Regions from separate parts of the Dethiobacter alkaliphilus AHT 1 genome, predicted to be linked through region 3. Evidence: riboswitches for the same ligand, from Rfam matches in the RefSeq annotation. Region 3 holds a riboswitch; each other region holds the start of a gene.
The links. Region 3 has a riboswitch for cyclic di-GMP ahead of DEALDRAFT_RS04730 (LPXTG cell wall anchor domain-containing protein). Riboswitches for the same ligand answer to the same signal wherever they lie in the genome.

Region 1 (5,974 bases), on a different contig from region 3:
GCATGCTGCTAATGTATTTACCGGTCCTGGTAAAGGAGCGGGAATATGCCGATGCCCAACCAGCCACACTGGGCCTGGTGGATGCGGTGCTTACCACGTTAAAGAACCGGGCTTTCCGTTTTTATCTGGCAGGAAACGCAGCTTTTTGGTTTGGCTTTAACATTATCACACTGGGTCTGCCGTTTTACGTTACAGTGTTGTTGGGCCGTCCGGAGGAGGACACCGCCATCTTGTTTGCCGCCGCTTTCGGTGTGGCATTTATTGCTTTTCCACTGGTTAATATTCTGGCAAAAAAAATAGGACACAAGGCGGTGATGATTATTTCCATGGCGCTCTTTGTCCTGATATTGCCGCAGTTTTATTTTCTCGGTCGTCCGCCCTTTGGCCTGGACCCGGTTGTTCATGCTTATCTGGTAATGGCTCTGGCCGGGATTCCCTTGTCCAGCCTGTTTGTGCTTCCCGATGCCATCGTATCCTCCATTACAGACCTGGAAGCCGGTTTGTCCGGACAGCGTCGTGAAGCCATGTATTTTGGCACCCAGGGGTTGGTTTTAAAAATTATGATGGGCCTTTCCACCTTTGTTACCGGACTCATGCTGCAATTTTTCGGCCGTACAGCCGTGGAACCACTGGGCGTACAGTTAACCGGCCCTGTGGCGGCGTTATTTGTCTTAATTGGAGGCATTATCTTCTGGTTCTACCCGGAGCGGGAAGTAAAGGAAGGGGAACAGGCTGCATTTCCTCCCGATGCTTTTAATGTTCGCTAGCCGCTCCAATTACAAAAGGCTGTTCGTAGCGTCATAAAAATGAGCACCAATTAATGGTGCTCATTTCATTGAGGAATCGGGTGCCGGGCTGTATTTAGCTATCAGCGCCGGGTTTTGGTCACCCAGATAGGGGTGGGTAGCGCGAAGGTTGTGTAATGCTTCTAAATCCAGGGTGGCGGTGACCAACTCCTGGCTGTCGAAGGTTTTAGCTTCCGCCAGGGTGCCGTCTTGGTTTGGCGTGAGCTCCAGTGGGGCAAAGATGCCGGCTTTACCGGTGAGGGTATGGCCCAACACTTGTCCTACCAGAGCACTTTTTATGCCGTAAACCATGCTTTCCTGGACGCGGGGCCAGATGCCGCGCAAAGCCAGCCAGTAGTTGTACTCTTCGGCATTGGCGATGGGCACCATGACAATTTCAGCGCCCTGTCTTTCCAGGATGCGAAAGGTTTCAAAATAGGTGGCGTCCATACAGACAGGCATGGCCAGTTTACCAAGGGGCGTGTCAAAGACATTGAAGGCGTCGCCGGCGGAGAATCCCCAGGCGTGCTCCATGGGCATCAGATGGACTTTGTCCTGATGGCCCAGGATTTGGCCGTCCGGTCCATAAAGGAAGGCCCGGTTAACCACTCTGTCTTCCACAGGATAGGGCATGCTGCCGGACATTATATAGAGACCAAAGGTTGATGCCAGTTTAGAGAAGGTAAAGTGGGCTACCCGGTTAAAAAACGGGCCGGCAAAACGGAACAGGTCGGCAACAGAGACTTCCTGGTTGTCGGTTGCTGTTCCTTCGGCCAGCTTTTCGATACCGGGAATGTAGCCTAGCAGTGGAAAAGTGCTGTATTCAGGAAAGGCTAACAGACGCACGCCCTGTCGGGCGGCTTTGTTTGTAATGCGGCACATTTCATCCATATACTCCCCGGCGTTATCTGTCAGTTTTACTTCAAGCTGTACTGCGCCCACCGGAATTTTCTTTCGGTCCGGTTTCTCGTCAGTCCGCCGCCAGCGCACTTTTTTACTGCGCCAGTGGCGCTCCAATAGTGCAGGGCGGGTGCGCCAGGCCAGATATTTATGTAAAAGGTATTCCCTAATCTTCAATGTTTACACCTCCCGGACAGGCCAGGGGCCTGTAAGCTGCCGGGTTTTGCAACTTTAGCAGCGGGTACTTGCTGATTACTTTTTGCCGGGTGTTAGCTTCCAGCACGGCATGGGCCAGGCCGGTAGCGGACTCTTTGGCCAGGATACCGGTAAACCCCTCCGTCATTTCACAGGGCGCATGGATCTGGCTTGCGGCAGCAAAATCTTCACCGGCAATCATGCTGTTTAGCTGGCTTTCCACGCAGAAAAACTGATTCTGCTGAACCTGCTGCCACATGGCAGCCAGCTGCCGCCAGCGGTTGTCCCCGGCGGGCATGGCACCAGGGTGACAGACCAGGTCTGCGCCCTTTAGGGCCAGGATACGGCCTGTTTCCGGGTACCAGGCATCGGTGCCGATGATGATGCCCACGGTATAGTTTCCTGCTTTAAAAACATGCAGATCGTCACCGCGGGACAGGCCCCACCGTTGTTCGCGGCGGGAGAGAAAGGCCTGGTGCTGCCGGCCTATGATTTCACCCTGTGGTGAAATAAGGCAGGACTGGTGGTAGGTGCGGCTATTACTGCGAACAAACGTGGTGCCTGGTACCAGCCAAACATTAAGATCCCGGGCGATGGTTTGGTGCAATGCTGTTATGTCGTCGTGCCACGATTGCGGGAGGTCAATAAACTTGCGGGCTGCTTCGTCCAAACCGTACACGTCTGCCAGTTCCCCGAACAGATAAGCCAGGTACAGTGCGGTAAAGGAAGGCAAAACAATCAGTGTTTCCCGATTTTCTGTGGATGGGATGGTTTGCAGCAAATACTCCCGGTAGGCTCCCGGGGTTGTAAAATCACTGTCAGTAAAGCTTAGTGCCATTACATGCATTGCCATCACCTCTTTGGGAGGAAATTCCCCGGACAGCCTTGTTTTCCCTGCTACAGCAGGGAAAATATCTTAATGTGGACATCATTAATGTTTTGTTAAGATACATGGGTTGACAGTATGGCCAACCTGTTATACGTTGAACAGAATAGAATAGATAGAAGAAAAAGCTGTTACTAATTGCACCAGTATAAAAGGCAAATCCGTTGAAAAGCGGGGACGCAAAGCTATGGGTCTAAGGCGGAATGCCGCTATGACAGCCGGTTGCCAAAGGTGTTTTTGCTTGTTTACGCTTTAAAGCAACACCGGTTTACGTCAGAGATTTCGGGGGGCGCTTATGAAACTGCGGAGATTGTTGTTCAATGATGGGCAGACAAGTATTAAAGGCAAATTGTATCGGCCTATTTTATTATTATTAATCTTTTTTGGGGTAATCTTTATTTCCGTGATTAATATTAATATGAAACGGGTGGCAAATCAGGAGGCGTACCGGCTTAGTCAGGTGCTGGCCTCACAGAACCTGGCGGTTCACACGTTTATTAACCAGGAACAAAAGCCTTCTTTCTTTGATGCCTCGGATCTGGGAGAGGATGATTTTATCCCTGAGCTGATGTCGTCCACTTATATGATTCGTCAGATAAATGAGCATCTGGATCCGCTTGTCCCTGTTAATTACTACTATAAAGAGGTGGCGGTTAATGCCCGCAGCCCGCAAAATGAAGCATATGACTACGAAGTTGAAGCGCTAAGACGTTTTAATAGCGGCGAAATAGATGAAATCAGGGAAGTTATGGACTGGAATGACAAAACATACTTTGTTTATATGCAGCCCGGTGAATATATGGAGGAAGGCTGTATACAGTGTCACGGCACTGCGGAGCAGGCCCCTGCGGGGCTTGTAGATTATTACGGACCGGAGCGCTCCTTTGGGCGAGAACCGGGAGAGTTGGTTTCAGCGCTCTCTATTCGGATACCACTGGAGGAGGCCTATGCCGGGGCTAATCGGACCAGTTTGATTTTATCTGCCACCTACGGCTTAATGCTCCTGTTGCTTTTTGGCAGCTCTTCTTCTGTGATGTCCAGAGTGGTTGTGCAACCAATAACTTCTTTGGATACCCGGCTCAGAGATACTTTGACACGTTTTAACGGTAAAGCCGCAGATGTGGTCTTGGATGGCGACGAAATAGAAAATGTCAGCTCGGCATTTGATTTTCTGGAAGAAAGATTGTCTGAAGCCTATGATAATTTAGAACAGCATGCCAAGAGCCTGGAAGTAAAGGTGGAGGAACGCACCCGTGACTTAAATCGTGTCAATGCTCAACTGGTACTGGCCAATCAAAATGACTGGCTGCTGGGAGTCTTGAACCGGGGAGCTTTTGATATGCGCGCAAAATCAGAGTTTGACCGCATGCGAAGAGAAAAAGGGCCTATCAGCTTTGTGATGATGGACTTGGACCGCTTTAAAAGCTATAACGATATGTATGGCCGTGAGGCCGGGGATAAGACGCTAAAACGTGTGGTGGAAATTATTCAGCAAAATATCAGGGCTTATGATGTCTGTGGCCGCTACGCAGGGGAAGAATTTGTAATCTGCCTGCCCAACACCTCCAGACAAGAGGCCAATGAGATTGCTTCCCGTATTGTAACCGGTATTTACGGAGCTGAAATATACCACCGGCAAAACGAGCCTTTCGGCCGGGTTACTGTCTCCGCAGGCGTGGCCGGTGTGGAAAATGCCAAAGACACCTATTTTGAAAGGTTAATTAAAGAAGCCGACGACAATATGTATAAAGCAAAAGAAGTGCGTAATACGTATTATCCGCAGTAAGAAAGGCGCGCTTATTCGGTTCCCTCAACGCGTGCGATTCAATACTGCATATCGCCATAACTGTGCAGTTGCAAAATGTATAATTGCTTACAAAAAAAAGTGCGACAGGGACGTTCCCTGTCGCATTGCAATTTGGGAGTATTTAAGTGATCCTATGGCAAGCTACCTTTACATCACACAGTCAGCGGTTGCCATAGCTGAAACACCTTGATCCATTGTTTGCGCACACTCGGCGATGTGCTCGCCGCCGTGCATCCTTGCCATTTGTGCTACATGATTTGAAGAGTTGGCAAAGGCCGAGCCGCTAAACATAAGTAACGTCAGCGCCATCAGTGAAACAACAAAGAATTTTTTCATGCTCACTACCTCCTGTAGTATTTATTTGCAGTGCTATTGTATCTTTAGAATGTGGCAAAACTTTATAAGGAATGGGGCTAATCGGTGAATTCATAATGTCTCCACAATTGGATTTTCCATCTCCACAACTTCTCCATATTTCCTCCATAAGTTCTGCAAATTAACGGCGTATGATTAAAGTGTACATTAAAAACCCCTCAGGAGGTGGACAACATGAAAAAAGGCGTACTGATTGCACTGGTGGTTGCTTTGGTGCTGGCCATTATGGTGCCGGCTGCCTTAGCGCTGACCGATGTTCAAAAGGAGGAGCTGGAAGCGCTTTATGAAAAGCAGCATCAGCTGAGACAGGAAATTCTGGACAAGCAGGTGGAAGCAGGCCTGGTTAATCCCGAAGATGCAGATCTGGCCCGTGAGCGGATGGACCAGAGCTGGGAATACCGCCAGGAGCGCATGAACGAAGGAGATTACAACTTCGGTCCCGGACGTCGGGGCGGGCGCGGTAACGGCGGCGGAGGCTACTGCCCCATGCATCCGCAAACACAGCAACCTGCTGCACAGGAAACAGCAGCACTGTAATTAATCTGGAAAGCCGGGGATTAACCGGCTTTCCTTTTGTCTGTATATATTCTATAATGGCGTTAACGGTTTAATGGGGGTGGCTGCATGGACAGGATTCTGGTAGTTGAGGATGAGGAGAAAATCAGCCGGGTAATTCGTGCCTATCTGGAAAAGGAAGGCTTTGCCGTGGAGGAAGCCTCCGACGGTTTGCAAGCGCTGGAGTTGGTGTCAGATTTTAATTTTTCCCTGATTATTTTGGACCTAATGCTGCCTCATATGTCCGGCGAAGATGTTTGCAAACAGCTGCGTCGGCAGGGGAATAATATTCCTATAATTATGCTTACCGCCAAAGGTGCGGAAGAAGAGCGTATCCGCGGCCTGGGGCTGGGTGCCGACGATTATATTGTCAAGCCTTTTAGTCCGGGAGAATTGGTGGCCAGGGTACACGCAGTACTGCGCCGTTACCGGTCTAACAACGGTGTGCTGGCGGAAGTTATGGAGTTTGCC
Region 2 (5,974 bases), on a different contig from region 3:
ACAGGTACACCGCATCTGCTCCATTTTGCACCGCCGCCTGCAGTGCTTCAAAACTGCCAGCCGGCGCTAAAATTTCATAATTCTTATTCATCTTATAGTGCTACTTACGTAGCCTCTCCTTCCTATTTATGCTCTTCATTTTAGTTTCTCAGTTAAATATCTTTTATCAAAACCTTCAGCTTAATTACCCCATAGTCCGAGGTAACCCAGCTTGAGTTATAATGTTACCATAAATGATTCTTCTATTATTTTCTGTTTCCTTTACCCATTGGAAATATGTACGTTTCCAACGTAATTTTTCCCCTTCCTCCAACGCGTTATCTCCCGCTACGAAGCCAAGCGCTAAATATAAAGCATGCTTAACAAACAACAGTATTTAAGCATGATATAATATTGCCAAAGGAGGATGAAACTGTAATGAATCCTGTACCTCCCAGATTTCTTGTTTTAGCAGTATTATTAATTACTTTTTTCTACCCCTCACAGGCTCTGGCAAACGGCATGCCCGTACTATGGTGGCCCGGCAGTTTTCATGGACCTGTATTACCTGCCGATGATACACCCATTGGTATTCAGTCAGAAGTGCTGGATATTACTTATGAGAAAGGCTCGAGGGATGCTGATGTGGCTGTCAGCTATGAACTGCTTAATCCCACAGATGAGGTGCAACATGTAGCTGTGCTTTTCCTCGGTGATATTCTCGGAGAAGGGGTCATAACACTTAACGAAGAAAGAGTCACTGCCCACACCGGCAGCATTAATATGGATACGGTGTACCCATCGTTTACAGATGATGCCCAATTCATCTGGTACGATCCCTTCACGTCGGAGCAATACCAAAAACCGGAGGACTACCGCGGCTATCAACAATCAATAACAGGAGTCCCCTTCGAACTGGAATTACAACCGGGCACGCATTTACTGGAGGTTCGTTATCAAAATCCACTGGGCTATGATGAAACCCGTTTTCCCCATGGTACGCATCACTTAACTTACCTGCTCCAACCAGCCTCCTATTGGCAATCCTTTAACAATTTGCAGATAAATGTCACCCTGCCCTCGGCCAGCTATCGGTTAGCAAGTTCACTGCCTCTGGAGAAAACCGGCTCCAGAACATGGTCGGCTACATTCTCCCAACTACCCGCAGAAGACTTACACATCTCCTTTATTAATACTGCAAACATGTGGCTCGGACCTTATTCAACCAGGGGAAATCTCTGGCTTTTGCTCCCAATTCTTACTTTAACTGTTTATTTGCTTTCAAAAAAGGTCCATACAATAAATACCAAACCCGGACTGATTTTTCTTGCCCTTCTATCTGTTTTTACCGGCTGGATTGTCTGGTCCATTCTAACTTTGCCAATGCTCCCCTACCCCTTTACATTTTTACAATACCCACTCCTGGCAATCTTTTTAATCTGGCTGTTTGCTATCCTGAAAAAAGCATATCTAAATTTAAATATCAGCATAACCTCTTAACCATACAGCTATCTTCCAACAAAAACGGCAACAATAAAAATAATTTCATTAAAAAAACCGATTACACGCCTCTAATCGGTTTTTCATTGCGCAACTATATGTATTTTGCTAATATTAAAGCCAGATATCATACTTGTCAGTTTATTGACCATGTTTTGCAGTTCTGTTGTGGCTGTGGCCACTTCCTGCATTGTTGCAGTCTGTTCCTCAACAGCTGCAGATACTTCCTGACTGCCCACTCCGATTTGTTCAGACGCATTACTTACTTCTTCAATCTGAGCGACTATTTCCTCAATGTTTTTAATTATCAGCTTTAGATCAGATCCCATAGAATTTATTGATTCGAGACCACTGTCAACTTCTACAACACTCTCATCTATGGTTTTTACAACATCCTTTGTTTCAAGCTGCACATCGTTGATTAAACTTTCTATTTCAAAAGCAGACTTGGAAGACTGGTCGGCTAATTTACGTATTTCTTCGGCAACAACTCCAAAACCTCTGCCGTGCTCTCCTGCCCTGGCTGCCTCTATGGCAGCATTTAAGGAGAGCAGGTTTGTTTGTTCGGCGATATTTTTAATGGTTTCGGTAATACCGCTGATGTTTTGAGCATTACCATCCAAAGAAGTTACCGAACTCTTAAGATCTTTTACCTTATCAGATATGGTCTGCATTTGTGCTTCTGCGTCGTTTAGCGTTTTATCACTTTCTTTAGAGCGTTTTGCGATATTGCCTCCGGCCTCGTTCATCGCCTTGGCGTTTTCACTGACATCAGTGGCATTATTTGCGAAATCATTGGATAAGGCCGCTACTTCTTCAAAAGAAGCATTGATTTCCTCTGCAGAAGATGCAAGGGACATGGTAGATTCATTGACTTTATCAGTTAGTGAGTTTATCTCTTTAATTAACGAACTTACAAAGCCGGCGCTTTCATTAAAAACAGCACCTAACAGCTCAAACTCATCCCCCGTCTTAATCTCGACCTTTTTACTAAAGTCGTTTTGGGCCAAATCTTGCGCAAAGGTTTTTAAAGAATCAATAGGTTTTTTAATAAACAGGCGGATTATTAAATAAGCTCCAAACGCACTGAAAATGACAGACGCTGCAATTGATACTAATTGTATAATCCGTTCCGGAAAGTCAAATGCTTCTATATTGCTTAAAACAAATCCCTGTCCTACTGAAATAAGAGAAGTTAAAACAATTATACTGATGGTTAACTTCAATTGGAGACCGGCTCTACCCTTAGTAACGTTATTAAGTGAAAAATTCAAATTAGCCATATGCTCCCCCTAGTATGCTATAGTTTGTTTCACAACACAGCTGTCAGCATCACTTCCGTAACCCATCACCCCCGCTTATTAATTAGCCCCATAAAAAAAATACACTTTCGATAACCAGGCTGTCATGACACAAAATGTGCCGTAGACCCTTAGCTTTGCGTCCCTGCTTTTCAACAGGTTTGCCATTATCCAGTGTGATATCAAAAATTTCTATCTGTAAAGTAGGGCATATATACCTTGTTAAAGTATAATTCCTCTTCCATATTTGGACAATATATCTCAAGACTTATTTTCACATATAAAAAGAGCACAAATTAAGCCTTCAGCCTTAGGGCTGAATCAGCTGGCCAATGAACCAGCAAAAAATAAAAACCACAGTGCTTAAACCACTGTGGTTACTAGTTTTCTGTGTTACTTTATCAGCTTACCGTTTATCTGCTGTATCAATGTTTATGAGTCTAGTTTTTACAAACGTCTGAATGTAAAAGATGTCGTGAGAAGAGTATTTCGTAGCTTCGAATTAAATGTTTAGTCTCTGCTTTGTCATGACTTATCTCTATTAAATACAAATAACATTTACGTGCCAGATCAACTTTATTATTTTCGTACTGCAACAGAGCAAAATTTCTTAGTTCATTGCAGAATTCATAATAGTCTGTAACAGCTTGCCGATACCCGTCTATCTTGCCTGTGTAATCAGGTGTTTTCCTATTTGCACAAGAGCAGTGGTTAATCAGGGTTTTATTATGATATGAACGAAGACCCTTAGTAATAATCTCATTTGGGATAAAAGATAAGTCTGCCTTAAAATACTCAATATTTAACTGTTGTGATTCTGATTCCGATCTCTCAAAGAACACCTTTTTGAATGTCCCAATAAACATCGAAACCCACCCCCATATACAGAAGTTTAATCTCCTTTAGGGGATTAGCCATTTATTATATCGTATTTTTCATATGGACATTGTTTTTTATAACCCCACTATCAAGATTAAATCACCCCTAAAATAATTAACGAAGACAATTATACAAACACCTCCCTCTGTGATTGTTATTTTTTTAACAAGCATGTTCTACTTATTTTATATCATGATGTGTGGCTAGATGTCTATAGCAAATAAAAACTTAATAACTTCTTTTTCCTGCAAATTACAAGTGTTTTTGACATTGTTTTTTCCTGGTTGCCAAACTGTTTGGCACCGGTTAAAAACTTATTAGATTAACTACCATTCGCGCGATACTCAAACAGCAGGTAAGCCCTGGGGAGTCTATGCCAACCAGGTTAATAACCCCTCTGAGGCCGCGCTTGTTTTCGTGGCGAATAATAAAATCGCGGAAAGGATCTCCAGGACCCTGCAACTTCGGCCTTATCCCCGCCATATCAGGCTCCAGATCCTCTATGTTTAAAAAGGGCAAATAGTCTTTAACTGCATCATAAAAATCGCCAACGTTATTTTCGTCAACCGAATAATCAATTTCATCCACATAAAAAGCACTGGGACCCAACCTTACACCTCCATCAAGATTTCTGGTAAGGTGAATTCCCAAACTCTTAAGTTTTTTATCAGGTGGTGGGTAGATCAAATGATTTGTAACCAATCCCTTACCGGAGCGGATGGTAAAGTATTCTCCTTTACAAGGATGTATTTTATAGCCTTCTTTTTCTACGTCAATACCCAGTAAAGTAGCGATGTAGTCCGAGTTAAGGCCGGCACAATTAATAAGCCAGGAACACTTGACAGCACCACTGCTTCCATCAGGATTAGTAAACTCTACAACATAACAGTCCCCCTGCGGCGACACGCCTTTCACATTGTGACCGTAGACTGCCATTGTGCCACCCTGAAGAGCCTGCCACTCAAGCTTCTTCATTAAGCTGTGAGTATCAATGATACCGGTAGACGGGGAAAGAAGTGCTCCTTTGCAGGCAATATGGGGCTCGATATTTTTAACTTCACTCTCACTTAGGAAACATAGATCTTCTACCCCGTTGGCCCGGGCATTCTCCTGCAAAGTGTGCAAATAGGGTAGATCCTCATCCTTGATGGCAATTACCAACTTACCCAAACGGTTATGAGGAACTCCATGCTTCCGGCAAAAATCATATAAAAGCTCTTTGCCCTCAACACAGAGACGAGCCTTTAAGCTGTTTTGGGGATAATAAATGCCCGCATGTATAACTTCACTGTTGCGGCTGGAAGTTTCCTGCCCAAATTGACCGTGGCGCTCCACTAAAACCACCTGCCGGTCAGGCAATCTGGAAGTAACTTCCGCAGCAACGGCCAACCCCACTACCCCTGCTCCAATTACAATCACATCTACATGCTCCAAGGCGTCTTCCTCCTTCCAGACTTATATATATAGATATGTCTTTTTCACTGGTAATATAAAGGCGCTCAGCAATTCGGCCAGGCTACCTGGTCTTGCTTATATCAGGCTCGAGGTGAATGGTAATAATACTGTCCTCAGTAAAGTATGATTTTAGTTTATTTTCAATTGCTGTTGCTACTTCATGTGCAGATGTTAACTCTTTTTCGGCGTCCAGGACCAAATGAAATTCTATAGCTGCTTTAGTGCCGATTCTTCTGGTTCTCAGTTGGTGAAAGTCTATAACTCCGGGGTGATTGGAAATAGTTTTTTCGATCCTGTCTATTTCATCTTCATTAAGGGAAGTTTCTACCAACTCTTCCAGAGCAGGACGAATGGTATCAATGGCTACCTTAAAAATCAGCAGGCTGACCATCACTGAGGCAATGGGGTCAAGGATTATCCACCTTTGGCCTAAAAAAAATGCTCCACCAACGCCCAGTAGAACGCCAAATGAAGAATAAGTATCGGATCTGTGATGCCAGGCATTTGCTATTACTACAGAACTTTTTATTTTTTTGCCCACATTGAGCGTGTATCTGAAAAGAAATTCCTTGATAATTATTGAAATGACCGCAGCCGCCAGCGCAATTCCTCCCGGCCTTGGCAATACCTCACCCTGGGCTGCGCTAACAATATTAGCAAGGCCATTTCTTAACAATTGAAAACCAACCACTACAAGAAACAGGCTTATTGCCACTGCAGCTAAAGACTCGTATTTGCCATGACCATAGTTGTGGCAGTCATCTTCCGGCCTTTCGGTTATTTTAAAACCCACTATCACAACGATATCTGTAAAAAAGTCTGAGATTGAATGAACACCATCAGCAAGCACTGCCCCGCTG
Region 3 (5,974 bases):
TTTTGCAGACTATATTCCTACAAACAGCAACAAAAGTTCTTCATATCTGGGTTCTTCCACCGGAATAGAAAGTACAAATTCAGAAATAGTAAATTTATCTAACCAGATAACACAAGGTCTTTCAACGGATTGGGAAAAAGCACAAGCTATTACCCGCTGGGTAGCTAACAACATCTCCTATAATGCCTCAGCAGACAACCGTAATAGTGGCGCACTCAGGGCACTTCAGACCCGTAGTGGGGTCTGTGAGGATTATGCAATGCTATCGGTTGCACTAGCTAGAGCGGCAAACATTCCTGCAAGAGTCGTATACGGGTATGCGGATAGAGGTGGCAGGTGGCCTTCAAGTGGAAGCTATTCTTTGGTCGGTTACAGGCATGCCTGGGTTGAATACAGTCTGGAAGGTCGGGGATGGGTACCTGCAGAGCCCACACGATCGACCTCTAATCTCTACTTTGGCAAACTGCCACATAACGGTTATATCATCCAGAATTATAACAACATGAATCTTAAATTTAACCAAAGCAGTAAAATATCTATTAGTTGGACCCATTCCCTTTATTAAATCTTTATGCAAGCATCTATCATTGGGGATTTATATCTATGCGGAACCCCTATCACCCCCCAAGTGATAGATCCCAATAAGAGAGCCGGACATTTATGTCCGGCTCTCCCCCTTTTTCATTGTATTTCACGAGTTTCCTGCTGAACCTCAATCACCTCAACCAGATCTGCCTTAACAATTAAGCGTCTGCTGTTGGTGGTCATCAGGCAGGTGGTTAAAGTCAGCTCGGCATTGCCGTTAGATTCAATTACATCCCAGTCACGGTTATGTGTAATGAATTGTTTGCGAACGCTGTAGTGATAGCGGTTTGGTCCCAGTGTCAGTATAATTTCATCGCCCGGCTCCAACCTGTCAATCTTCAAAAACCATCCTGCATAACCTGTCCGATGGCCTGCAATCGATACGTTGCCGTATTCAGGGTGTGTGCTTTGAGGATAAAAACCAACTCCACGTCTGAGGTCTTCCTGAGAAACTCCTTGGACAACCACCACATCCAAATCAATATTGGGAATTTCAAGTACACCATTAAATTGTGGGAGTTTGGTAGGGTCTACTTCCATTTCTTCCTGCAGAACGACTGGGTCAATAGATTTGACAGGTTCATATTCGGGAGCTTCACCGACCATAGCTGCCCGTTCTGCGCTTTGATAATAGATTCCCACAGCATATCTGTAGATGGGGGTGGCTACAAGTGCCAAGCCACTGAAGATAAGGAGGACGCTAAAGATGTTAATAGCTCGTTTCATGAAGCCACCTCATTTAAAGATTATATTTCCATTATAATACAACTAGCCTGGGAAAAAAAGAAACCCCGTCGGGGTTTCTTTTTAATTGTTATTTACGCTTGCGTCGACGGAGTACCAAGCCACCTGTAGTCATTGCGGTTCCCAGTCCCAGCATCAGGAAGTCGGTTCCACTGGTTACGGGTAACTCTTCGTCGTCACCGGCAGGAGTCTCATCGGGAAGCTGGCCAACGTCCTCGTCATCGTCGTCACCGGCGGGAGTCTCATCTGGAAGCTGACCTTCGTCATCGCCATTGTCGTCACCGGCAGGAGTCTCATCGGGAAGCTGGCCAACGTCCTCGTCATCGCCATTGTCGTCACCGGCAGGAGTCTCATCGGCAACCTCGCCATCGTCATCGCCATTACCGTTTTCTGCAGCAATTAGTCGATTTGTTATAGTTATTGTGATTGAGGCATCATCTACGGTAAAAGTGTATTCTCCAGAGTCTTCTGTGACTTCATCAGAAAAGCTTACAAATTCATATTTTTCAGCGTCAAATAATTCTTCAATATCATACGTGTCGGGTAGAAGATGGAATTCAGCTCCCAGGGCAACGGTAATTTCTTCAGATATATCATCGCCTATAAGAACAGTGAATGTACCATCATCATCGGAAACGGGATCACCGCCTACGTCTATTACTTCCTTATTTACGGTAACAGTAACAGGAACAGGAGCAGGATCCGGAACATCTTGAGGCATGATATAGAAAGTAACGTGACTGATGTCCGCTTGATTGCCGCCTCTGTTATCGGGTGCCCTTAACCCTTGATCACTAGAAGTTTCTCCATCATAGGAGTACAAGAAGCCGCCAGGGCCCCCTTTAACAAAAACATGTGTAATGGGCAAAGGGTTGGTTTCCCAATCGACATACTTTCCATCCTCAGAAAAAGTAAATTTGATTGTGCCTGTGATCTGTTGTTCATCGATGGTGATGTTGATTGTCTCTTCACCGTCTCGAGGCGGGTCTACTTTTAGCACCTTATAGCTCTCAAGGTATCCAGGGTCATTTCCGGAAATCTCTACCCGTGACTCATATGCCCCATATGCCAATGCTGTAAAACTAACTCCAAAGAACATATAACTCATTAAAGCGATAACCAGACATAAAGCAACTTTATTGTTTTTTAAAGCTTTCATTAATAATTCCTCCTTTTTTTTCCGATCCCTATACCCCCCAAGATATCCCGATCGGATGAGAAATTATTGCTTTCTCACATCACTCCCCTTGTCGATAAAAGTTGTAAATATGAAAATGCTGTAATATGTGCGGGAAAATAAAAAGCACACGGGTTAAATAACCCGTGTGCAGCCGGTTTCACTCTATCTCGCGCGACCCTAAAGTGACCAAATGAGAGTCGCGGTCATTGATTCCGCACACTTGCAGAAAGGAAAAATCTGCATTATTCTGTTTATAAGCTAATTATAGTTTTATAAAGATTGCCTTGTCAATAATGTTATACCAGTTTTAATGGGTTTTAGACATTGATTCATAAAAGGTTAATAATATCTTTTGCTAAGAGGCTTCCTGATGCAAGGGGGAATCAATTATGCAATACGGAATCAGTTTGTCCGGCGTTGCTGATGCATGTGTGCATAGCGGGCGGTGTTTTTGGGGGCAAATACCGGGTTTAATTGGTTGGTATGTATATTGCAAGAGTAAGTTTATAGGTGATGATGTGCACGAGTTATATATTGTAATGAAAACATGCGGAGGGGGTTTGCGTTATGACTCAGGATAAAAGGCAGGAGAACTACGAGTTCTGGCTGGAGCGGGATCAAGAGCTTTTGGCTCGCCGGGAGGAAGCTTATAATGTAGGCGGGGAGAAGCAGCTGCAGAGGCTGGCCAAGCAGGGTAAGATGCCGGCCCGACAATTGGTGGAAATGTTGATTGATGAGGATAGTGATTTTTATGAAGTGGGGCTGGATGCCGGTTATGATATCGGGTATCCGGAGCAGCCGCATATACCCGGTGGTGGTGTTATTACCGGTGTAGGTAAAATTCATGGTAAGGATTGCATGATTTTTGCCAACGAGAGCCGGATGACGGCGGGTACCTACTACCCTATTACGTTAAAGAAGCATATGCGGGCACAGAAGATTGCGGAACAGTGCGGTTTGCCCTGTGTTTATATTGCTGATTCGGGCGGGATTTTCCTGCCGCTGCAGAGAGAGTGCTTTGCCGATGAAGGCATGTTCGGCACCATGTTTTATAATATGACCAGGATGTCTGCCAAGGGGATTAAGCAGTATACCTTAAGTACCGGCGGCAATACCGCAGGTGGCGCGTATATGGTTTACCTGGCCTGTGAATCCATCATGATTGATAAGCTGGCATATGCGTTTCTGGCCGGACCGCCCATGGTGCGTTCAGCTATTGGGGAGGAAGTATCGGCGGAAGATTTGGGTGGGGCGTATGTGCATACCCAGCATTCCGGCGGTTGTGATCATTTTGTCAGTACCCAGGAGGAAGGGATTCAGAAGCTACGGGAAATTATTGCTTTTGACCCGCCGCAGAAGTTTCACGGGCATCGCTTTGAATCGTGGGATGAGCCGCTGTACGGGCCGGACGAGTTGATGGCCAATATGCCGGCGGATCCCTATAAACCCATAGACATTAAAGATGTCATTAAGTGCATTGCCGACGGCAGTTATTTTCAGGAGTATAAGGCCAATTATGCTCCGGGCCGGGGTGACAATATAATTTGCGGTAAGATATGGCTCAAAGGTATGCCGGTGGGCATTGTGGCTTCTAACCGCAACGGTGTTATTTTTCTGGAAGGGGCGCGAAAGGCTACCGAATGGGTGGTGCGCTGCGGTAATGATAAGACTCCGCTTCTGTATATTCAGAATTCACCGGGTTATATGGTGGGCAGTAATGAAGAGTGGAACGGTATTGGTAAGTATGGCTCGGATATGGTGCGGGCCTGCTCATGTGTGGAAGTGCCCAAAATCCAGTGGGTGATTGGTCCGGACCATGGTGCGGCCAACTACGGCATGTGCGGCCGGGCTTATAATCCGCGGTTTGTGTTCCATACCATGCGGGCCAGGACCACGGTAATGGCCGGTAGGACTGCGGCATTTATTTTGGAAAGTATTGAGCGCAAAAATAAGAAGAAACAAGGCGAAGAGATCGATGAGGCAAAAATGACCGAGTTCCGCAACAAGATGGTGGAGCGCTATGACCGGGACGGTCATCCGTATGTGACCGGGTCATTGTTATTCCATGACGGAATTATTACCTGGCCGGAAGCGCGGGATAAACTGGCCAGAGGGTTTGAACTGGCTTTACGGGAGCCGGTTGCCGAGTCCAAGTTTGGTAACTTCAAATTCTAAGGAATCCGGGGCAAATGCCCCGGATTTTTGATGACAAAATCAGTTCAGCCTCCTTTGACCTGCGAATAAATTTAAATGACGATGCCGTCGAAATAGTCAGGAGAAGGAGGAAGAACGTTGAAAAAGCTGGTGTTGGCAATTATCCTCTTGCTATTATTGCTGGCTGTAGGTAGCGTACATGCTTCCGGTTATCAGGAGATGCCGGTTATCTGGGAGGCAACCTGCTGGTCCTGCCATGACGAATATGTTCCTGTTTTGCAGTCTCAGTGGAGTACAAACCCTATTGTCAGGGGGGAACATCCTGTTCAGTCGCCATGTCTTGGTTGTCATAATATGAATGTACAGCAAAGTCCCAGATATCGATACTGTACCGTATGTCATTATCCCGGTGGCTCTTTGGGCATCAACAACTATTTTTCCTGGAGACATACCACCGATGGAAGGCAGGGTTTTCTTAATCTGCCAAATGTGCGGCATGATATGGCAGCAGCCCATGAGTCCGGGGATGAGGTTTGTCTTGGGTGCCATGCCGGGACGCTGACCAGTGAACATTATCGGGAGAATCGTACAGACCGTTATGGGGATCCTGTGACCTGTGATACATGCCATACCGGATCCGGTCTGGCAGATCGTCTGGAAACCGATGATACTCTGAGAATTGAAAAGGATAGGAATTATCAGCTGGAATGGTCGGATACTTATTATGCTCCTGCAGGGGAGGCCATTAACCGGATTCGGATTACCCATGCGCTTAACCGGGGAAACAGCATGGAAGTGCATGCTCTATATAATGGAAACTGGGGCATAGTGTATTACCGGACATCGGGTGTTGTGGACAGATGGTTTGATTTGCCCTACCCGGCCACCGCCATCAGGGCAAGGATGCATGCTCCCTACTCAGCTCCCGAGGATATGTGGGGTGTCGATGTGCCGGAAGTGGAGCTGGCTGCTACTCCCACTAACACGCCACGGTATGCTTCGGTCCTGGAAGCGGTCACTGAGAAGGATACTTCGTGTGGGAGTTGTCACGACTTAAGCAACATTGAGGGCCACCCGGAGCATTCTGTTTCACTAAACTCATCCTGTGCTTCGTGCCATGGAACTTCCATGAGTGAGGAGGAGGTTAGGCATCAGGATGATTGCGGGAGTTGCCACAACAGCGATAATGCACTGGTGCGGGAAGCGATACGGGTAAACCGTACCGATTGTTTCTCCTGCCATACCAGCGCGCATGGGGTGAGAACAGTTTCTGCTCCTCCGGGGGATATTCCGCTGGATGCACGTTTTAAT
Region 4 (5,974 bases), on a different contig from region 3:
GGCACCTGATAATACTGCACAAACCCTTTTTCCGGAGTATAGTAGGTTCCGGCAGGAAATTCGTGAACCTCGTCCACGCCGGCCAGGCTCATGGCGCCCAGTTCCGAGGCGAAATATAGATTGCCGCGAACATACCCGTAATACAGAGGTTTAATGCCAACGGGATCCCGGGCCAGCATAAAACTATCGTTGCTGTAGATTGCAAATGCAAACATCCCATCCAGCTCTTTTACGCAATCAGGGCCCTTTTCCTGATACAGATGCAGAATAACCTCCGAATCGGAATCCGTCATAAAATGATATTTATTACCCAATCTTTCTCTTATTTTCATAAAATTATAAATTTCACCATTGCAGATTATACCTGCCTGCCCGTCGTTAGCCAAGATGGGCTGGCGGCCTTTCTTAACATCAACTATGGAAAGCCTGGTATGACCAAAAACAATCTTATTGAAAGTATGGATATCACGGTCATCGGGACCCCGATGGGGCATGGCATCCAGCATCCTGTTCACAGTGCTAATATCATTGACTCCCAAACACCCGGCAATACCACACATAAAATAGTCACCTTCCTTGAATTTTTAATATGGCTTTCCTACTGGCATACACAACATTCATGCTGCAAAGCGATGATATTTTCCATATTAGTCCCCCGCCAAAAGAAAAACGCCTCTAAGACAAAAACAGTCTCAGAGGCACCATTGCCTGAAAAACATTATACGCTTTCCATAATATTAAATTATTTTAAATTTATGCTGATTAAATGGAGATGCAATGGGATTTTCTTAACTAATCCGCATCGAACTCCTTTTTGCGCATTATATTACATATCTCTTTATCCTGTCAAGCAAGCAAAACCAGCATTGCTCTGCAGCAAAGCATGCACCGCACACCACACCCATTGCCAGACCATTAGCACCAAAAATTCTACTAAGCAGAGACATAAATTCTCTGCCCCGAAAAACAATATGGATAAAATAAAGACTGCCCTCAGGCAGTCTTTGTGAAGTCAGTGGTTATAAATCATGGGGCATGTGGTGCTCTAAATCTACAGACAATCCCAGATGCAATTCGTTTTGAACGGGTATACTGATTACATTTTTGTTGCCTATAATAAATCCGTGCATAAACGGCGGTCTGTCACCACTTTGCGGGTTAACCTGCATGATATATTGCATAGTAGCTTCCGGCACACTGTCTCTGTTTACAAACAAAAACGGCGTGTGTTTTCCCAAATGCGCCAAGGAAGCGGAAGAAACCAAGTACTGCCAAGGCTGAGGAAGGACAAACGTAAACGCATGCCCGTCAGGCTCATTTCTATCCCAGCCCACCTCAGCAACGGGGCTTCTGTACCGACTGAATCTTACGGCCAAGGTAAAAATATCATCGGCACTAATGACGTCTACAAAACCAGCCAAGCCTTGCACCTCATTAATCACGCTTTGAGGAATGGCATTAGTAGTACCAACAATATAAACTCGTGGGTTATTTATCTGCTCTAATGCCATGCGGGTATGCCGCGGTAAAGTTGGCCCCTCAGTCAATAATATTGGCACTCCGGAGTGGGCGGAATATGCACCGGTAATATGCCCGCCATGATTGGGATCAGTAGAAATGAGAAACACATCTTGAGGCACACATAACTCGTTTAGAATACGGTGAGCAGTGTGAAACACATCATCCGGTCCTAAAATTCTCCGTACAGTGAATCCCATGAATTGGATTGCTCGCATCACAAGATCCGAAAACTCACCGATTAATACTACTTGAGCTTCACCCATGCCGGTTGGGGCCAATCGCCTGATAGCTGCTAAGACAAATGGGTCTATTCGGTTAGGATCAGTTAGAAATAACGGCCCATCGATGGGATGGTGCATAAGAGGAGTACCGATAATCGCTTCTGAGAAATTTTCCGAGGACGCCAGATATACTGTTACAGGGCTGATACCGGCAAACGCCATTTCAGCAACTGGATATTGAGTTTGACTAAAGTCACTACCTAGCGCTCTGGTAGTATTAGTCGTATTACGAGTGCTCCAAGGCAAAAACAAGTCACCTGGATTTATAAAACGTTCTGCACTCACGATATAACCTCCTTTATATCAATACTGATATATCCTATGAGGTATAGTGAGCAAACGTTACTTCCCGGTCCCCCTAGACTTGAGAAGTTCCTGAATACGACAAAGAAAAAGCCCCAAGGTTTTGGGGCATAAGCTGTTTTAGCAATACTTATTTAACCCAATGCAGTCTTCAGCACTTATTGCCGGAACAAGTTGATATAGTATCCTTCATTCCATGTGGACTCATTGATCTACATGTTAGGCAGGTACACTTCAAAAATACGAACCGTCGGCGGCTCTTGCACAATGTCTTTTAAAGCTTCCTGAAGCTTGGGTCCTGCGGTACCCAAGGCCGCTTCGGCATCTTCATTTGTTTCCCAGAGAGAAAATGCACCGTAATCGCCTTTGGCTTCATCACTGAAGAATGTTGAGCTTTTAAATCCTTTCAAGGTGGCATGAAGCTGTGCAAACTGATCGGCCATCCCTGTTGCTTGCTCCTGCATCCCCGGCCCAATATTAAACATTACTAACGTTGCATACATAGTTTTTCCTCCTTTTATCGTGTATTCCCAATGAATCAAATCTATTAAGGAAATTGCTGGAGTTTTACCTCGCTGATCTGAATTACGGGTGTGATATCAGTGTAATTGGGAAGATCACCCATAAACGTTGCAACATGAGGCAGAAAAGCTGCTTGAAATTCCTCCATCGAGTCGAAATACATATGACCCATGGCGAGAAATGGCGCCGGCGCACCCGGCTCTCCCCCACTTAACCCCACCTCTACAGCCCCGCCTTTTAGCGCAGTCCCCAACTTTTCCTTTACCAGTGACATATGATTATTGCAGTAATAATCAATGTCAAATTTCTTGCCCTCTGAATTTGGGTACAAAACACTTACCTTAATCATTTCTTTTCCTCCTTTTTTAATTTCCTGTGCACGGAAATAATCTATGACTGATGAGTAGGTTCTAACCTTTTATAAAATTAAAATAACCGACCTTAATATATGGTCGGTTACGCTACTGGCTCCTCCCGGGCAAAGCGTCCATATAAGCCCTGAAATCACAGCCCCCATAAACGGGTGGGAAGCAAAGTGAGTAGTATGCCAGAATTAATATACATGCAGTTCATATATATTTTTACATATTTAATTAATTAATCCTATTCTGTATGCAAAGTTCTTATTCTTTTATGTCAGATTTCAAGTAACTTAACTTAATCACGGAAAGCGGCTACAATATCAGCTGTATCGTAATAGTGTCTTGCTCGGCAAATTTTTTCGTCCTGCAATGTAAACACCATAACCCAATCATGCTCATAACCACGGCCGGTAGCTTTTACTACTCCGCCATTTCTTCCTTCCACAATTACTCTATCGTTTTGGCATGTAAAAAACATTGCTTCCATCTTTTTTACTTGTATTTTTTCAGATAGCTCCTTAAAAAATAAGGCAACATCTTTTTTACTATATCGCGGCTTAGCCCAAGATATTTCTTCGGGAGGGTTTTTTGTAACAGGAGATTGAAAATCTACATCCTCTGCAAACAACTCGAGAGCGTCGGGAAGATTTCCCTGGCCAAAAAACGCAAAGTGCTGTTTCACAACTCTTTCATTTTGCTCGGCCAATCCTTTCACCCTTTCATTTATTATCATTTTATAGTATCGGTATCCCTAAATTACTGGGGCTTTAAACCACAAAAACCGACCATAAGTGGTCGGTTACGCTACTGGCTCCCCCAGGGCAAAGCGTCCATATAAGCCCTGAAATCACAGCCCCCAAGAACTAAAGTAATCCTTAATGAAGGCTTGCTAGAAGTAAGCTGCATAATTCAGCACGGATCGATACAGCATTTTCTAAATATGGCTTTGTATTTATATATTCTCCGCCAAAAGAAAGCATTCCTGCCATTGTCTAAAATTTTAATGATAAATAAGTACAGCCTTCATCGAAGGCTTTTTATTATGCCTAAGTCAAAAAATCAAGGAAGAACAACAAGGTCGATTTTCAGTTCTAGCAGATCTACATTATTTCTACAATAAATGTCAACATAGCTTTGTCCCCCGCATAGATATAATAACTAAACGTTAGGGGGAGGCGTTTGATTATTGGCAATGCAAAGGGGCTTTGGTTGGATACCACTCGTCGCTATACTTACAATCAGTTTAATTATTGGCCTTAACCAACTAAACAGCATCTACCAGGCACTTTCGTCTAACAGTGCCACTGCAGCAGGAGTATATGCGGGTTTTGATATAAGCCTTGACACCGATGACTGGACAGTAATTTGGCATGATGAGCTTAGCGCAGGAGAGCTTGATTTATATAAATGGAAGCCCCAGGACAATGGCTTTCGCAGTGTTTTTAGCTTACTGTATGGCAAGATTGAGATTCGGGCCCGCCTTTCGGAATCGGGAACATTACCCAGTGCTTGGCTGATAGAAGAAAATGAAAACATTTCGGCTAAAGTTAACATTTTTCATCGTGTGAACCACTCCAATCTATCAGCTGACTACCATACCTTTGGGATAGAATGGGACCAGGAAAAAATTGTCTGGTTATTTGATGGGAAAGAGACATTTTCTACCACAAGAGACATCCCCGATACACGCCAGTTCTTATATTTATCATCACACGATTCAAACATAGATTATGTGCGTGTGTTTAAAAAAGCTTTTTAATTTAAAGCCACAGGGGGTGCCTTATGTTAGTACTTACATTGGTAATCTTCTCAATCTTTGTCATGTTTCAAATCTTATACATAACTATTCCATTATTAAATCATAAGCGGGGTACTGAATTACCTGAAAAATTGCCCGAACTGGGTTTAACTATTTTGGTTCCTGCTTTCAATGAACAACATGTAATTAAACAGTGCATTCTGGGAGCCCTTAGAGCAAATTATCAAAACCATGAGCTTATTATCATCAATGACGGGTCTACAGATGATACCTTAGGAATTCTGGAATCCTTTTTACGGCTGGAAGCAGTTGAAGAAAGTATAAACCGGACACTCACCTACAAGACGGTTAGAGGTTTTTATTACTCTACAATATATCCAAACGTTTATGTTATTGATAAATCAAATGGTGGTAAAGCAGATGCTTTAAATGCTGGGATTGATTATGCAAATAACGATATTGTTGTTACCCTGGATGCAGACTCTATTCTCGACAGCAACTCATTGCAAGCTATGAATTCTTGCTTCCACGATGATAGTGTAATTGCCGCTGGTGGTATGGTCCACATCGTACAGGGAGCCGGAGTTAAAGGTGGTAAGGCAAGCCCTAATTTTGCAGTGAGAGGGATAATCAGATACCAGATTATGCAGTACCTGACATCTTTCTATCTGCATAAATTTGTGCAGGCTAAGTTTAAAGCCATGACAGTCATTGCCGGTGCCTTTGGTGCCTTTAGAAGGTCTACCCTACTGGAATTAAACGGCTTTAGAAATACTGTGGGGGAAGACATGGATATTACACTAAAAATTCAACGATTGATATATACAAAAGAGCGTGACAAAAAGATGATGGTTGTCTCGGAGGCTGTTTGTTATACCGAATGTCCTGAAAATTTTCGAAATCTCTTTAAGCAAAGAATACGATGGCAAAAAGCGTTTGTGGACTGCATAATAACTTATGGACATTGCCTTTTTAGCCAGTTTAGCTTTGGTTTGTCAGTATTCTTCCTGATTGAGGGATTTATGTTGGGCACTCTTATAGCCTTTAACACCCTTTTAGTTCCATTAGTTTTGATTTTGAGTAAAACAGGCCACACTTTGGTATTAACGCTCCTGACAATCTACTTTATTTTGGCTCTTTGTCAAAGCCTGGTCGCTTTCCTGGTCAGTAAGAGGTTTGGTCACTCATACTCAAAATCCAATTATGCCAGAATTCTTTCCTTTATC

Region 1: another riboswitch for cyclic di-GMP. It lies ahead of DEALDRAFT_RS15700 (diguanylate cyclase); the one in region 3 lies ahead of DEALDRAFT_RS04730 (LPXTG cell wall anchor domain-containing protein).
Region 2: another riboswitch for cyclic di-GMP. It lies ahead of DEALDRAFT_RS10395 (methyl-accepting chemotaxis protein); the one in region 3 lies ahead of DEALDRAFT_RS04730 (LPXTG cell wall anchor domain-containing protein).
Region 4: another riboswitch for cyclic di-GMP. It lies ahead of DEALDRAFT_RS05955 (EthD family reductase); the one in region 3 lies ahead of DEALDRAFT_RS04730 (LPXTG cell wall anchor domain-containing protein).

The regions. Positions count from the first base shown of each region.
Region 1 is NZ_ACJM01000001.1:99,307-105,280, forward strand. It holds gene DEALDRAFT_RS00515 (MFS transporter) at 1-767, shown strand, start outside; gene DEALDRAFT_RS00520 (carbon-nitrogen hydrolase family protein) at 828-1,862, opposite strand; gene DEALDRAFT_RS00525 (carbon-nitrogen hydrolase family protein) at 1,852-2,727, opposite strand; cyclic di-GMP riboswitch class I at 2,911-2,996, shown strand; gene DEALDRAFT_RS15700 (diguanylate cyclase) at 3,062-4,552, shown strand; gene DEALDRAFT_RS00535 (hypothetical protein) at 4,721-4,909, opposite strand; gene DEALDRAFT_RS00540 (DUF2680 domain-containing protein) at 5,123-5,485, shown strand; gene DEALDRAFT_RS00545 (response regulator transcription factor) at 5,573-5,974, shown strand, end outside.
Region 2 is NZ_ACJM01000010.1:90,411-96,384, forward strand. It holds gene DEALDRAFT_RS10385 (DUF3656 domain-containing U32 family peptidase) at 1-91, opposite strand, end outside; gene DEALDRAFT_RS10390 (hypothetical protein) at 418-1,479, shown strand; gene DEALDRAFT_RS10395 (methyl-accepting chemotaxis protein) at 1,563-2,762, opposite strand; cyclic di-GMP riboswitch class I at 2,869-2,956, opposite strand; gene DEALDRAFT_RS10405 (NAD(P)/FAD-dependent oxidoreductase) at 3,966-5,093, opposite strand; gene DEALDRAFT_RS10410 (cation diffusion facilitator family transporter) at 5,176-5,974, opposite strand, start outside.
Region 3 is NZ_ACJM01000004.1:59,214-65,187, reverse strand. It holds gene DEALDRAFT_RS04740 (transglutaminase-like domain-containing protein) at 1-565, shown strand, start outside; gene DEALDRAFT_RS15865 (class E sortase) at 682-1,311, opposite strand; gene DEALDRAFT_RS04730 (LPXTG cell wall anchor domain-containing protein) at 1,400-2,401, opposite strand; cyclic di-GMP riboswitch class II at 2,650-2,732, opposite strand; gene DEALDRAFT_RS04720 (acyl-CoA carboxylase subunit beta) at 3,077-4,684, shown strand; gene DEALDRAFT_RS04715 (cytochrome c3 family protein) at 4,802-5,974, shown strand, end outside.
Region 4 is NZ_ACJM01000005.1:86,311-92,284, reverse strand. It holds gene asnB (asparagine synthase B) at 1-560, opposite strand, end outside; gene DEALDRAFT_RS05965 (cell wall-binding repeat-containing protein) at 1,020-2,087, opposite strand; gene DEALDRAFT_RS05960 (antibiotic biosynthesis monooxygenase family protein) at 2,318-2,608, opposite strand; gene DEALDRAFT_RS05955 (EthD family reductase) at 2,653-2,976, opposite strand; cyclic di-GMP riboswitch class II at 3,069-3,151, opposite strand; gene DEALDRAFT_RS05950 (nuclear transport factor 2 family protein) at 3,285-3,695, opposite strand; cyclic di-GMP riboswitch class II at 3,774-3,856, opposite strand; gene DEALDRAFT_RS05945 (glycoside hydrolase family 16 protein) at 4,182-4,748, shown strand; gene DEALDRAFT_RS05940 (glycosyltransferase family 2 protein) at 4,772-5,974, shown strand, end outside.